One region of the Allorhizobium ampelinum S4 genome, then DNA from elsewhere that is predicted to be linked to it. Evidence: riboswitches for the same ligand, from Rfam matches in the RefSeq annotation. Region 1 holds a riboswitch; the other holds the start of a gene.
The links. A riboswitch is a leader RNA that binds a small molecule or an ion and turns the genes downstream of it on or off. The one in region 1 is predicted to bind S-adenosylmethionine.
Positions count from the first base shown of each region.

Region 2: it holds a riboswitch for S-adenosylmethionine, as region 1 does, so the genes downstream of both, AVI_RS02210 (O-succinylhomoserine sulfhydrylase) here and metA (homoserine O-acetyltransferase MetA) in region 1, are expected to answer to the same signal.

Region 1 is NC_011989.1:3,573,349-3,580,602, reverse strand. Features, by position in the region: gene AVI_RS16835 (ABC-F family ATP-binding cassette domain-containing protein) at 328-2,157, opposite strand; gene AVI_RS16830 (thiamine diphosphokinase) at 2,161-2,820, opposite strand; gene rpsU (30S ribosomal protein S21) at 3,000-3,248, opposite strand; gene AVI_RS16820 (hypothetical protein) at 3,284-3,553, opposite strand; gene AVI_RS16815 (AAA family ATPase) at 4,036-4,902, shown strand; SAM riboswitch at 4,963-5,040, shown strand; gene metA (homoserine O-acetyltransferase MetA) at 5,110-6,039, shown strand; gene AVI_RS16805 (GNAT family N-acetyltransferase) at 6,036-6,488, shown strand; gene AVI_RS16800 (vWA domain-containing protein) at 6,495-7,254, shown strand, end outside.
Region 2 is NC_011989.1:460,267-467,520, forward strand. Features, by position in the region: gene fmt (methionyl-tRNA formyltransferase) at 1-950, opposite strand, end outside; gene def (peptide deformylase) at 1,069-1,587, opposite strand; gene apaG (Co2+/Mg2+ efflux protein ApaG) at 1,673-2,065, opposite strand; gene AVI_RS02210 (O-succinylhomoserine sulfhydrylase) at 2,469-3,653, opposite strand; SAM riboswitch at 3,704-3,782, opposite strand; gene AVI_RS02215 (2'-deoxycytidine 5'-triphosphate deaminase) at 3,913-5,010, shown strand; tRNA gene AVI_RS02220 (tRNA-Gly) at 5,066-5,139, shown strand; gene AVI_RS02225 (IS6 family transposase) at 5,282-5,998, opposite strand; gene AVI_RS02230 (ArsR/SmtB family transcription factor) at 6,095-6,445, shown strand; one part of gene AVI_RS29435 (IS5 family transposase) at 6,626-7,059, opposite strand; one part of gene AVI_RS29435 (IS5 family transposase) at 7,059-7,254, opposite strand, start outside.

The DNA of each region.
Region 1 (7,254 bases):
CGAAAAGACAAACGAAAACAAGAGAATCTAGAGTCTGTCTGGTTCAATCTGAACCTGACAGACTCTAGGGCGCACAGCGCTGTAGTGATGCCAATGCCTGGAGATGTCTTTGTGCCTCCAGGCATTGGGAATGCACGGCTTCATGCTACACATGTAATACCAAGTCTCTGACATGCTGACGCATCCTCGACTTGAAGGCATTACAAATATCTTAAATGCATCAATCGCTTGAGATATTTGCAAAAGGAATACGAAGAGTCATCTTCAATGACTCTTCGTATAAAGCGCTACAGCGATCTTTGCGCAGGCTGCTATAGAGCGCTTGGGTTACCCCTCCAATTCCTCACGCAGCATTTCCAGTTCCAGCCATTCCTCTTCCATGCGGGCGATGGATTGACGTAGCACTTCCATTTCGGCGGCGAGCTTGTTGAACGTGGCGGGGTCCTTCACGAACAGATTGGGATCGGCCATTTTCGCTTCCCGCAGCGCGATCTCTTTCTCGGCCTTTTCCATTTCCTTCGGCAGGTTTTCCAGCGCAAATTTCTGCTTGAAGGACAGTTTTCCCTTGTTCTTCGGCGCCGTATCACCGCTTTTGCCGCCGCCCTCCTGCGTCTTGGCTTTTTCTGCTTTTTCCACGCGCTTGCGCTCATCTTCCACACCCCGGCGCTGCGCTAGCATGTCGGAATAGCCGCCGGCATATTCGATCCAGTGGCCATTGGGGGCTTCCGGATTGGCGGGGGCGATGGTCGAGGTCACTGTGCGGTCGAGGAAATCACGGTCATGGCTGACGAGGATGACAGTGCCGGAATAGCCGGTGACGATTTCCTGAAGCAGGTCCAGCGTCTCGATATCAAGGTCATTGGTCGGCTCGTCAAGGATCAGCAGGTTGGACGGCTTGGCCATGATCCGCGCCAGCATCAGCCGGGCCCGCTCGCCGCCGGACAGGTTGCGGATCGGGGTGCGGGCCTGTTCCGGCTGAAATAGGAATTCCTTCATATAGCCGGTGACATGTTTCTGCTCGCCATTAACCAGCAGGTTCTCGCCGCGCCCATCCGTCAGGTAATTGGCCAGCGTGTCATCAGGGTTGAGGTCCTCGCGCTTCTGGTCAAGCGTGGCAATTTCCAGATTGGTGCCGAGCTTGATCGTGCCTTCGTCGGGCGAAAGTTGACCGGTCAGCATTTTCAACAGCGTGGTTTTGCCAGCGCCATTCGGGCCGACCAGACCGATACAGTCGCCGCGATGCACGCGGATTGAAAACGGCGCGATAATCGTCCGCTCGCCATAGGCCTTGGTGATCTTGTCGGCCTCTATCACCAGCTTGCCGCTTTCCTTGCCCTCGGTGGCGCTGGCAAGGATCGTTCCTTGCGGACCTTTATGGCCACGATAGTCGGCGCGCAGGGTCTGGAGGTTGCCAAGCCGGCGCATATTGCGCTTGCGCCGTGCCGTTACGCCGTAGCGCAGCCAATGTTCTTCGCGCTCGATGGCTTTGCCCAGCTTGTGCTGTTCGATCTCTTCTTCTTCCAGCACCTTGTCGCGCCATTCCTCGAAATGGCCAAAGCCACGCGCCAGACGGCGCGACAGGCCGCGATCCAGCCAGACGGTTGCGGTCGAGCATTTCTCCAGAAAGCGACGGTCATGGGAGATTAGGACAAGGGCGCTGCGGGTCTTGCGCAACTCTTCTTCCAGCCATTCGATGGTCGGCAGGTCGAGATGGTTGGTCGGCTCATCCAGCATCAGGATGTCGGGTTCCGGTGCCAGCACCCGGGCGAGGGCTGCGCGGCGCGCTTCCCCGCCCGACAGGCTTTTCGGATCTTCCTGACCGCTCAGGCCCAGATGCTCCAGCAGATAGGTGACGCGGTACGGGTCGTCGCCCGGACCAAGCCCGGCCTCGGCATAGGCCTGCACGGTGGCGTGGCTGCCGAAATCCGGGGCCTGTTCGAGATAGCGGATGGTGGCCGAGGGGTGTCGAAACACCTCACCCGATTGGGCCTCGACCAGACCGGCGGCGATCTTCATCAGGGTGGACTTGCCAGAGCCGTTGCGGCCGACAAGGCAGATTCGGTCGCCCGGTTCCACTTGCAGGCCAGCGCCGTTGAGCAGCGGTGCGCCGCCGAAGGACAGGAAGATATTGTCAAGTTTCAGGATTGGCGGTGCCAAGGGTCACGCTCCGGTCATGTCATAAGGGCGGGCAAGGATCACGGCATCTCCGCTGCCAAGCGACAGCGTTACCGGACCTTCGGCCACATTGGAAATGGTGCGGGACGATCCGAACGGCAGATCGAAACCCTGCAATGGATAGCGCGCGCCGTCGATGGTGAGGCCTGCCAGCGCGGAAAAGCCGAGAATGGAAAACAACGAACCCTGCGGCAGGTCCAGTGTCATGGTTTTACCCGGCAGAAGCGGCCATGCCTCCTCCTCACCGGATGTGAGGTGCAGATCAAGTCCCTGGGCCGCCAGCGCCACCGCTAGCAGCAGATGCATCATCGCATGATCGGATCGCTCTCCCCCAAGCGCGCCCGCCAGCAGAAGGGAGGTCGCGCCACGCTTGCGGGCTTCTTCAATGGCGATTTCACCATCTGTGAGGTTCTTGCGGGCGGGATAGGGAAGGCGCGGGATATCCGGAAACCGGTCTGCCGGAAGATCGTCGGAACTGTCGAAATCACCCACCCAAAGCTCAGGCGTCAATCCCAGCGGTTCGGCATGGCGCATGCCGCCATCGGCAGCGATGGCGCGGGTTCCTGCAACGGAGCCGAGCAGCCGGGGCGTAATGGCGAGGGGACCGCCGAGCAGAATGGTGAAGGTGCTTTCCGTCATGGCCATGCCATAACGCATCTGAGGCCAAATGCAAAAGGCGTTCCGTGATCAACGGAACGCCTGCGGCATTTTCCAGTCCGATTGCCCGAGGCATAATTGCATGGAACAAGGGATTCGAGACCTGCACGGATTTGCCTGGTCTCGATTTTATGGCCAAGGGCGATGTGTCCCTTGCCCTTCTGCCCTTACCCTTGGGCGCGTGGTGCAAAAACTTTTTTCTTCGGCGCAGGCAGAAGGCCCTCGCGCTGAAGCTTCTTGCGGGCCAGCTTGCGGGTGCGGCGCACGGCCTCGGCCTTTTCGCGGGTCTTCTTTTCCGACGGCTTTTCATAGGCCGAACGGGCCTTCATTTCACGAAACAGGCCTTCGCGCTGCATTTTCTTCTTCAGCACGCGCAATGCCTGCTCAACATTGTTATCCCTGACGAGTACCTGCACTGTCTCTCCTTTGATGGTTGAGGATGATAATCTGGTTATTTCGAATTGACTGGCGTTGCCCAGGCCCCGCCGGCCTTTTGTGTTTTTGAGGCGGTGCCGGACCGTGGCGAACGGCTGACATCGATCTCGTCCTCGGCAATCGACCGGTCGAACGTTTCGCTCTCGAAGCGAACCCGATACCGGCGTGCGCCCTGGGATTCCGGCAGGGTGGCAAGCACCTTGCAGACGCCGACCGACCGGGAGAGCCTGACGGGACCGTCTTTCAGGACGACCATGTCGCCTGTCTTGTATAAATGCGCCGTCATGCCGGTCTCCTTGCAGGATTACTGCTCGCGGATCAAATGCCGAAACGAAAATGCGCCGGGAAACCGCTTTGGTTTCGCCAGGGCGAAAAGATGCGGACAACAGTGCGAACGGCGCGGTGCGGATTTTTGTAGCGCTGTGCGCCGATACCGGCGCTCACGTGTCGCTGCAAAAACGGATAGTCCCTGCCCAATCCTGCCATCGAACCGCACCCGGTTCAGCGGCACAGACAAAAAACCGGAACGTCCGGCCTTGCAGTTCAGTCAGGCAGAGGAAAGTTTAACTCATGCCCATTCGGGGCCAAAGCGCTTTCCTGCCGGAAAAGGTGACCCCATCCTGAATGGTTGAGCAGGATGTGGGGGCCAAACTGGCAGATTTCAAACAAAATACAAGCTTTATTTGTGAAGAGATTGGCCTGCACCGGCTTGTCGCTGGCTGTGCCGCTGATTACTTTCAGCGAAATTCACGATGAATTGGAGAGATCATGCCATTTGCCGGGCAATTCACCGGAAGCGCCGATTATATCGCCGACAAGGACCTGACGGTGGCCGTCAATGCGGCTATTGCGCTGGAACGGCCGCTGCTGGTCAAGGGGGAGCCAGGCACCGGCAAGACCGAACTGGCCCGTCAGGTTGCGGCAGCCCTTGGTCTCGATATGATTGAATGGACGATCAAATCCACCACCAAGGCGCAGCAGGGGCTTTACGAATATGATGCCGTGTCGCGCCTGCGCGATAGCCAGCTGGGCGATCCACGCGTCAGCGATATCGGCAATTATATAAGGCGCGGCAAGCTCTGGGAAGCCTTTGCCGCAGGCCGGAAAACCGTGCTGCTGATTGATGAGATCGACAAGGCCGATATCGAGTTTCCCAACGATCTGTTGCAGGAACTGGATCGGATGGAGTTTCACGTTTATGAGACCGGTGAGCGGGTGAAGGCGCAGGTGCGCCCGATCGTCATCATCACCTCCAATAATGAGAAGGAACTGCCCGACGCCTTCCTGCGCCGCTGTTTCTTCCACTATATCCGCTTTCCGGATGCCGAAACGCTGGCGCGGATCGTTGAGGTTCACTATCCCGGCATCAAGCAGCAGCTGCTCCAGGCGGCCTTGACCCGGTTTTACGAGATCCGCGAAACGCCGGGCGTGAAAAAACGTCCATCGACCTCGGAAGCCCTGGACTGGATACGCCTGCTGGTGGCCGATGAGGTCGATCCCGCCGATCTGCGCATCGATGCAGCCAATGCCCTGCCGAAACTGCACGGCGCGCTTTTGAAGAATGAGCAGGACGTGCATCTGTTCGAGCGGCTGGCCTTCATGGCCCGGCGGGATGGAGCGCGGGACGGGCGCTGATCCGTGCTGCGGTGCAGCTTATGTTTTCATTGATTCGTAACGGGTGAAGGCGTAAATAAGCGCCTGTCTCGTGGTGATTTGGCCGGCCGGCTTGCAGCCACGTAAAATAAATTGCTAAAGGGCCGAGGCAAGTTATTCAAGACTTTCCGAGGCCGATGGCGATAGCAAAGCTGCCGCACCGTGCCGTGACAGGAAAGTTTAAAGCTGATGCCGATCAAGATTCCCGATACGCTCCCCGCCTTCGACGCTCTCGTTCATGAGGGTGTGCGGGTGATGACGGAAACCGCAGCGATCCGTCAGGATATTCGCCCGTTGCAGATCGCCCTGCTCAATCTCATGCCCAACAAGATCAAGACCGAGGTGCAATTTGCCCGGCTGATCGGTGCATCGCCATTGCAGGTGGAACTGACCCTGGTGCGGATCGGCGGGCATAAGGCCAAGAACACGCCCGAAGAGCATCTCCTGTCCTTCTACCAGACCTGGGAAGAGGTGAAGCACCGCAAGTTCGATGGACTGATCATTACCGGTGCGCCGGTGGAAACGCTGCCCTTTGAAGACGTCACCTATTGGAGCGAGATGCAGCAGATTTTCGACTGGACGCAAACCAATGTCCACACGACGATGAATGTCTGCTGGGGGGCGATGGCGGCGATCTATCACTTCCACAAGGTGCCGAAACATGGGCTGAAGGAAAAGGCTTTCGGCGTGTTCCGCCACCGCAATCTGGCACCCTCCTCCATCTATCTCAACGGCTTCTCGGATGATTTTCAGGTGCCGGTCTCACGCTGGACCGAAGTACGCCGCGCCGATATCGAAAAAGTGCCGGACCTGAACATCCTGATGGAATCCGACGAGATGGGTGTCTGCCTGGTGCAGGAGGACAAGGGCAATCGGCTCTATATGTTCAATCACGTCGAATATGATTCCACCTCGCTGGCGGATGAATATTTCCGCGACGTCAGCGCCGGCATCCCGATCCGCCTGCCATATGATTACTTTCCCCACAACGATGATACACTGACGCCGCTCAACCGCTGGCGCAGCCATGCGCATCTGCTGTTTGGAAACTGGATCAACGAAATGTATCAGACCACCAGCTATGATTTGAACGATATCGGCAAGGGGCGCGGCATATGAGCAGCGAACTTCTGGTCCGTCCCCTGACTGTTGACGACGAGGCAGACTGGCGCCGCCTGTGGCGCGCCTATCTCGCCTTTTACGAAACGGAACTGCCCGAAGAGATCTATGCGACCACCTTTGCCCGGCTGACGGGGCAGGGAGCTGGCGAATTTCGCGGGTTTCTGGCTGTGGCCGGAGGGAAGGCTGTCGGCCTCCGCCATTATGTCTTTCATCGGTCCTGCTGGTATATTGCCGATGTCTGCTATCTTCAGGATCTCTATGTCGATCCTGAGGTGCGTGGGCTTGGCATCGGCCGGGCGCTGATTGCAGCGGTCAATGCGGCGGCGATGGAGATCGGCGCGGGCAAGGTCTATTGGATGACCCAGGAGTTTAACAGAACGGCCCGTCGCCTCTATGATCAGGTGGCGGACAAGACCCCCTTTATCATCTACCAGCAACCGCTCTGAGCGCCGATGTTCCTGCCTTTCTTCCTCAAGCTCAAACAAGAAAAAGTCCCGGTCTCCCTCGGGGAATATCTGGCCTTGCTGGAAGGGGTGCAGCGCGGCCTTGTCGATTTCGACATTGAGGCTTTCTACTATTTGGCGCGCACGACGCTGATCAAGGATGAGCGGCATATCGACCGTTTCGATCTGGCCTTTTCTGAATGTTTCAAGGGGTTGGAAGCGACTGGTGGGTTGGAGGCGGGTGTCTCCCAGACCGCTCTGCCGGAAGAATGGTTGCGCAAGCTGACCGAAAAACACCTGTCCGACGAAGACAAGAAACTGATCGAAGCCATGGGTGGTTTCGACAGGCTGATGGAAACGCTGAAACAGCGGCTGGCCGAGCAAAAGGAGCGCCATCAGGGCGGCTCAAAATGGATCGGCACGGCGGGGACCTCGCCCTTCGGGGCCTATGGCTACAATCCGGAAGGGGTGAGGATCGGCCAGGACGGATCACGCCATCGCCGCGCCGTCAAGGTGTGGGACCAGCGGGAATTTCGCAATCTCGACGATTCCGTCGCGCTTGGCACCCGCAATATCAAAGTTGCCCTGCGCCGGTTGCGGCGGTTCGTGCGGCAAGGTGCGCCGGACGAGTTTGATTTGAGCGGTACGATCCGCGCAACGGCAGAGCATGGCTATCTTGACATCAAGACCCAGGCGGAACGGCGAAATGCCGTCAAGCTGCTGATGTTCTTCGATATCGGTGGCTCCATGGACGATCACGTCAAAGGCG
Region 2 (7,254 bases), 610 kb from region 1:
TTTGCCGAGGCAAATACCGTGCCTGCACCTATGGGCGTGCCGCGCAGGAATTCCGCTGCATCCAGCGGCTTGCCACCGGCCTTTTGCAGCCGGACAAGGCGAACTGCGCCCAGGCCACAGGCGATGGTCAGGGCGTCGTCCAGCACGGTGCCCGGCACGTTTGCGGTGTCTGTGACCTCTGCCATCTGGCTGCTCAGAACCTTGATACGTTCCAGCTTGCCGTTGATGTCCGCCTCGAACCAGGCGCCTGGAAAAGGCGACAGGCCGCGAATATCGTTGTGAACCTGCGTGGCGGGCTTTGAAAAGTTGATGCGGGTTTCGGCCTTGTCGATCTTGGTGGCGTAAACGACACCATCTTCCGGCTGGGCCGTCAGCGGCAGGTCGCCCGCCTCCAGTTTGGCCATGGCCTCAACCATCGCCTCTGCGCCGATCTGGCTCAGGGCGTCGTGCAGTTCACCGGCGGTCATGTCGGGGGTAATGGTCACGCGGCGCGTCAGGGCGACGGGGCCGGTGTCCAGCCCCTTGTCCATCTTCATCACCATCATGCCGGTTTGCACATCTCCGGCCATGATGGCGCGCTGGATCGGCGCTGCACCCCGCCAGCGGGGCAGAAGCGAGGCGTGGCCGTTATAACAGCCCAGCCGCGTGCCGGTCAGGATGGCTTCCGGCAGCAACAGGCCATAGGCCACGACCACGGCGACATCGGCCTGATGGGCGGCGAAGGCATCGCGATCGTCTTGCGCCTTGAAATTTAGCGGCGTCAGAACCGGCAGTCCGAGCTTTTCGGCCTGCTGATGGACGGGAGATTTGGTCAGATCCAGCCCCCGGCGCCCAGCCGGGCGCGGCGGCTGGCTATAGACCGCAACGATCTGGTGGCCCGCGTCGAATAGCGCGTTCAGGATCGGCACCGAAAACTCCGGAGTGCCCATGAAAATCATGCGAAGAGCCATGGATCAAGACCGATCTTCTAGAGGTTATCGGGGAGGACGTGGAACCGGTTTTTCCCAAAACACGAGCCAGAACAACAAGGCCTGCAACCTGCCAGTTTCAGGATGAGCCCCGCTGACCCTAGACCGTCACCTTTGACTTCGCCGCCTTGGAGAATTTCTTGATCACCATTTCACGTTTCAGCCGCGAAATATGGTCGATGAACAGCGTGCCGTTTAGATGGTCGATTTCATGTTGCAGACAGGTGGCAAGCAGGCCATCGGCCTCGATCACCTGTTCCTTGCCGTGGCGATCCAGTGATTTTACCGTGACGGCGGCCGGGCGCTCCACCTCCGCATAGTAATCGGGAATGGAAAGGCAGCCTTCCTCATAGGTGGAGCGGGCCTGCGAACTGCCAATGATTTCCGGGTTGATAAAGACCAGCGGTTGCTTGTCTTCACCTTCCTTCGAGACATCGATGACCAGAAGGCGACGAGGCACGGCAATCTGAACGGCAGCGAGGCCGATACCGGGCGCATCATACATGGTCTCGAGCATGTCATCGATCAGCCGCTCAAGGTCGGCATCGATCCGCTCAATGGGTTGGGAGACCTCGCGCAGCAGCGGGTCAGGCAAAATGATAATCGGCTTTGTCGTCATGAATCTCCCCATAAACCATCCCGGTTTTCAAGGAAATCAAAAAAATGCGGTAAAAGCCATGCCTTTGACTGGAGCGCGTGGTTGATCAGTTCAGGACGCGGCGAAGATCCGGGGTGTCCAGAGAAAAGGCGGGAATGGCGACGTCGAATGTTTCGGCATCGTCAGTTTCCATTTCGTAGCGGCCGAACATGATACCGGATGGCGTGTCCAATGGACAGCCTGACGAATATTCAAAACTTTCACCCGGAGCCAGGCGTGGCTGTTCGCCGATCACGCCCGGACCGCTAACCTCGTCCACCTGGCCATTCTGATCCGTAATATGCCAGTAACGATTGATCAGCCGCACGGCCACATTCGACTGATTGACAATGACGACCCTGTAGCCCCAGACATAACGACTGTCTTCCGGGTCGGACTGTTCCGCCAGGTAAAATGGCTCGACTGTGACCTCTATATCCCGTGTCAGCGCGCGATACATGAAAGGAGACTTCTTGACGCTTTGGTAAGCATACATTAGCAAAAGCCGATAAGGTTAAGGTTTGCGGCAATGTCGTCGCAGGGAATAATCCTGCAACAATAAAGACCATTAATAGACTTAATTTCCAGTAAAAAATAAGGGTACTCAAAAATTTTTTAGAGTTTTAGAAATCCCTGGCGGCACACTTCAGCAAAGACTGGCGCCACTATATCAGGTTTCTCCATGAAGGATATGGGTGTTTCAGATGGGGCTACAGCGCCGCGCGTTCTATAGAATATAAAAAGGACGCGGTCGCATTTTATATATGCTGCACCTTCATGCGGTTCAGGAGGCGCGTCACGCCTCCTGAAATTTTACGGCTTGAGAGCGCCTCAAGCCTCTCCGGCCTTGGCATGTACGGCCATCAGGCGGAAACGGCATCCAGCGCCTGAGCGAAGTCCTCCACCAGGTCTTCGGCATCTTCAATACCGCAGGACAGGCGCAATGTGCCGCCGGACATGCCAAGCGTTGCACGGGCCTCGTCCGTCAGGTTCTTGTGGGTGGTGGTGGCCGGGTGAGTGATCAGGCTCTTGGCGTCGCCGAGATTGTTGGAGATCTTCACCACTTGTAGGGCGTTTTGCAGGGCAAAAGCCGCCGCCTTACCGCCCTTCATTTCAAAAGCCACCAGGGTGGAGCCGCCCTTCATCTGCTTGGCGACGATGTCGGCCTGCGGATGGTCGGCGCGGCCTGGATAGATAACGCGGGCAACCTTGTTATTGTCAGCCAGAAAATCGGCGATACGACCGGCATTTTCCGTCTGCTGCTTGACGCGCAGCGGCAGGGTTTCCACGCCTTTCAATAGGGTCCAGGCGTTGAAGGGAGACATGGCCGGACCGGTATGGCGGAAGTAATCCTGGAGCTTTTCCTCGATCCATTGCTTGGACGACAGCACGATGCCGCCCAGGCAGCGGCCCTGGCCGTCGATATGCTTGGTTGCCGAATAGACAACGACATGGGCGCCAAGTTCCAGCGGATTTTGAAAGAGCGGGGTGGCGAAAACATTGTCGACCACCACGGTCGCGCCGACCTGGTTGGCGAGCTTGGCGACGCCGGCAATATCCACCACTTCCAGGGTAGGATTGGTGGGGCTTTCCAGGAAAAACACCCTGGTATTCGGGCGGATGGCGTCTTCCCAATTTTTCAGGTCGCGGCCATCGACCAGGGTGAAATCCACGCCATATTTGGGTGCCAAGGTCTCGATCACCCAGCGGCAGGAGCCGAACAGGGCGCGGGCAGCGACAATATGATCGCCAGCCTGAACCTGGCAGAGAATGGAGGCCGCGACGGCGGCCATGCCGGAAGCCATGGCGCGGCCCTCTTCGGCACCTTCCAGCAGGCACATGCGCTTTTCGAACATGTCATTGGTCGGGCTGCCGTAGCGGGCGTAAATATAGCCTTCGGTCTCGCCCTTGAAACGGGCTTCTGCCGCTTCCGAGCTGTCGTAGACGAAGCCCTGGGTGAGATAGATGGCTTCGGATGTTTCGCCATAAGGTGAACGCAGCGTGCCGCCATGAACGAGTTTGGTTGCTGGGCGCCAGTTGTTTGCCATGCTGTATAAGCCTTTCGAACACAAAAAAACCGGTCGCGAAATACGGACCAGTTTGCACGTGTCCGATCTTTTTAGCCAATTGTTTAACGTGGCTGCAAGCCGACCGGCCAAATCACCACGGGATAAGATTTGCTTACGCCGTTCTTTTGCTTGCGTCAATTCCCGGAGTTTGGTTTTGTCATAGACTATATGCCGGTGTTTGACGGGGCTGCGGCATGTTGCGCGCTTTGTTCGGCGTCGGCGCTGCAAGGAAGACATAATGACACGGAATGCGGGCATATTGGCGGATCGCGCCATAGGCGAATTGTTCGGCTTGGCCTCGCTTTTGAGCGAAACCATGCTCGATCACGACCAGATCCAGCCGGCGAGTCTTGATCTGAGGTTGGGCTCCAAAGCGCTCAGGGTGCGCGCCAGCTTTATGCCGGGCCCCAACAGCACGGTGGCGGACAAGCTGCAACGGTTGACCCTGCATGAGATCGATCTGGAGCATGGCGCTGTCCTTGAAACCGGCTGTGTCTATATCGTGCCGCTGATGGAGAGCCTGGATTTGCCGGCGGATCTATCTGCCTCCACCAATCCGAAAAGCTCGACCGGCCGCCTCGACATCTTTACGCGGGTGATGGTCGATTACGCGCAGGAATTCGACAAGATTCCGGCAGGCTACAAGGGCCAGCTTTATCTGGAAATCAGTCCGCGGACGTTTCCCATCATCGTGCGGCGCGGCTCTCGCCTGTCGCAGATCCGCTTCCGGATCGGCCATGCGCTTCTGAGCGACAGCGAACTTCTGGATCTGCACAAGGCCGAAACGCTGGTGGCCAGCGAGACGCCCAATGTCTCGGGTGGCGGCATCGCGCTGTCCATCGATCTGAAGGGGACGGGACCGGACGGGCTGGTCGGTTATCGCGGCAAGCATCATACGGCGGTGATCGACGTCGATCGTAAGGCTGCCCATGATGTGCTGGACTTCTGGGAACCGCTCTACAGCCGTGGCCGTGACGAATTAATCCTCGATCCCGACGAGTTCTACATTCTCGTCTCACGCGAGGCCGTCCATGTCCCGCCGCTCTATGCGGCGGAAATGACTCCGTACGACCCGCTGGTCGGGGAGTTCCGCGTTCATTACGCCGGCTTTTTCGATCCGGGCTTCGGCCATGCCGGGGCTGGCGGTACCGGCAGCCGCGCTGTGCTGGAAGTGCGCAGCCACGAAGTACCCTATATTCTAGAGCACGGCCAGATCATCGGCCGCCTGGTCTATGAACATATGCTCGAACATCCCCAGGGTCTCTACGGCACAGGCCTCGGCTCCAATTACCAGGCTCAGGGACTGAAGCTCTCCAAGCATTTTCGCGCAGCCTGATCTGCGCTTTCATGCTTGACATCAACGCCCAAGTGTAGGAACTCTCGGGCATTAGGCGGGTGTAGCTCAATGGTAGAGCAGCAGCTTCCCAAGCTGAATACGAGGGTTCGATTCCCTTCACCCGCTCCAGTAAAATCAATAACTTACAGAATAATTGTGTCACTCGTGTCAGGGTGTGTCACTTGCGCTGTTCAGCACGTGCAGCGGATATTTTGCGACGGCACTGTAAACTTATCGCCTTGAACGCACCAACTTGGCGTGAGGAATTAGTTCATGCGGCGTGAAGGCGTGCGATTTGGTGCCATGCTTGCATGGCTTCGGTTCGCAGTTCGCGATGGTGGGCGGATGGGATATCGTGTCGGGGAACGTTAAAGAGGTTGGCGATGGGGTCATGGATGGAAACGAAACGCTGAAGATGTCGTGCTGACTTGAAGCGCTTCATGATCTTCTCGCGTCGTCGGACGGGCTGATGAGAGTTTTCCGCCCGATTGTTCAATCCCTTGTGAGAACGATGCTCAACGCCGGGCATGACCTCCCGCTTTGCTGCACCATAGGATAGTAGTTTGTCGTTAATCATCAAACACGGCGCACGGCCTTGGGCTTTCAGGAGCTTGCGCATCAAACGTTTTGCCGCCTTGGCATTGCGGCGGTTTTGCACCAGCACGTCGAGAACAAAGCCATCCTGATCAACGGCGCGCCAAAGCCAGTGTTTCCTTCCACCGATGGTGATGACAACCTCATCGAGATACCATTTATCACCGAGCCTGCCGGCAGATCGCTTGCGGATATCGTTGGCAAAGTGTCTGCCGAATTTCTCAGCCCAGAGCCGCACGGTTTGATGAGAGACGATGATGCCACGCACTGCCAGCAGATCCTCGACCATCCGCAGGCTAAGCGGAAACCGGAAATGCAGCCAAACTGCATGGGCAATCACTTCCGCTGGAAATCGGTGGCGACGATAAAGAGGATCACGGCTAGATCTGGTCATGCAGCCAGATTCCTCATTTTGATCGATGTCCGGTTAACGTTACGATGCCCTATTTACAATATGCACATCTCGACATGATACGATTGTTCTCGTATTATGTCGATTATGAAGACTTACCATCCAAAAAGAGAAGAGATTCGCCTGGACAGCGTTCTCACAGCACTTGGCAGCCCGGTGCGTCTGGCTGCGATTAAGGTGATTGCTGAAGTTGGTGAGCACCCGTGTTGTGGTATTCTTCCCCAAATCAGCAAATCAACGATGACGCATCATTTTCGCATTTTGCGCGAAAGCGGTGTTGTATGGCAGCAGCATATTGGCAGGGAATATCGTCTATCGCTGCGACGAGACGATCTTAACGCACGCTTTCCCGGACTGTTGGATGCCATTCTTTCACCGCTCCAAAACGAACCATGTCCAACAATGGCGCGCGAAAAGGGTCCGGCGTAGAGATTAGGATTTACCACCGGGCCGAGCATTATTTTTGTTGAAGAGATCGTTCTACAAAACCTTGTATTTATGACTTGTTGTTTAAAGTTTTTGAGGTTTATGGAATTACGAAATAAAAGCCTGGTGCTGGGGTCTGTCATGCTCCGATTGAACCAGACAGACCCTAGGAATTTTGGACAGTTATTTAAGCCACAATATTGTCGCTGCGAGAGCGACCATGGCTCGATAGTTCCGGGCCGTTTTCTCATATCTGGTGGCAATACGCCGAAATTGTTTGAGCTTTGAAAAGCAACACTCGACCAGATGGCGCTGCGCGTAGAGTTGCTTGTCGAGTGGATATTTCTTTGCGCGAGCGGGGGTGTTTGGAATGACGGCTTTCGCTCCCTTCTCGGCGATAGTTTTGCGCAGTCGGTCACCGTCGTAGGCGGTATCCGCCATGACGACCTCGGCGGGAAGCTCTTCAAGCAGAGCGTCGGCCTGTGGTGCATAACCTTTCTGGCCTGCTGTGAGAATGAAGCGCACGGGGCATCCAAGACCACGCACAGCCATATGAATTTTGGTGCTCAGGCCGCCGCGAGAACGGCCAAGGGCCTGATCTTCAGCCCCTTTTTTGCGCCAGATGCGTGCTGGTGAGCGCGGATGATGGTGCTATCGATGATCAGGTACTCGAAATCACGGTCATCGGACATCGCTTCGAAAACCCGCCACCAGACGCCCTTTTGGCTCCAGCGGCTGAAGCGCCGAAAGACACTGTTCCAGTCGCCGAAGACCTCCGGTAGGTCACGCCAAGGTGAGCCTGTGCGTGCGAT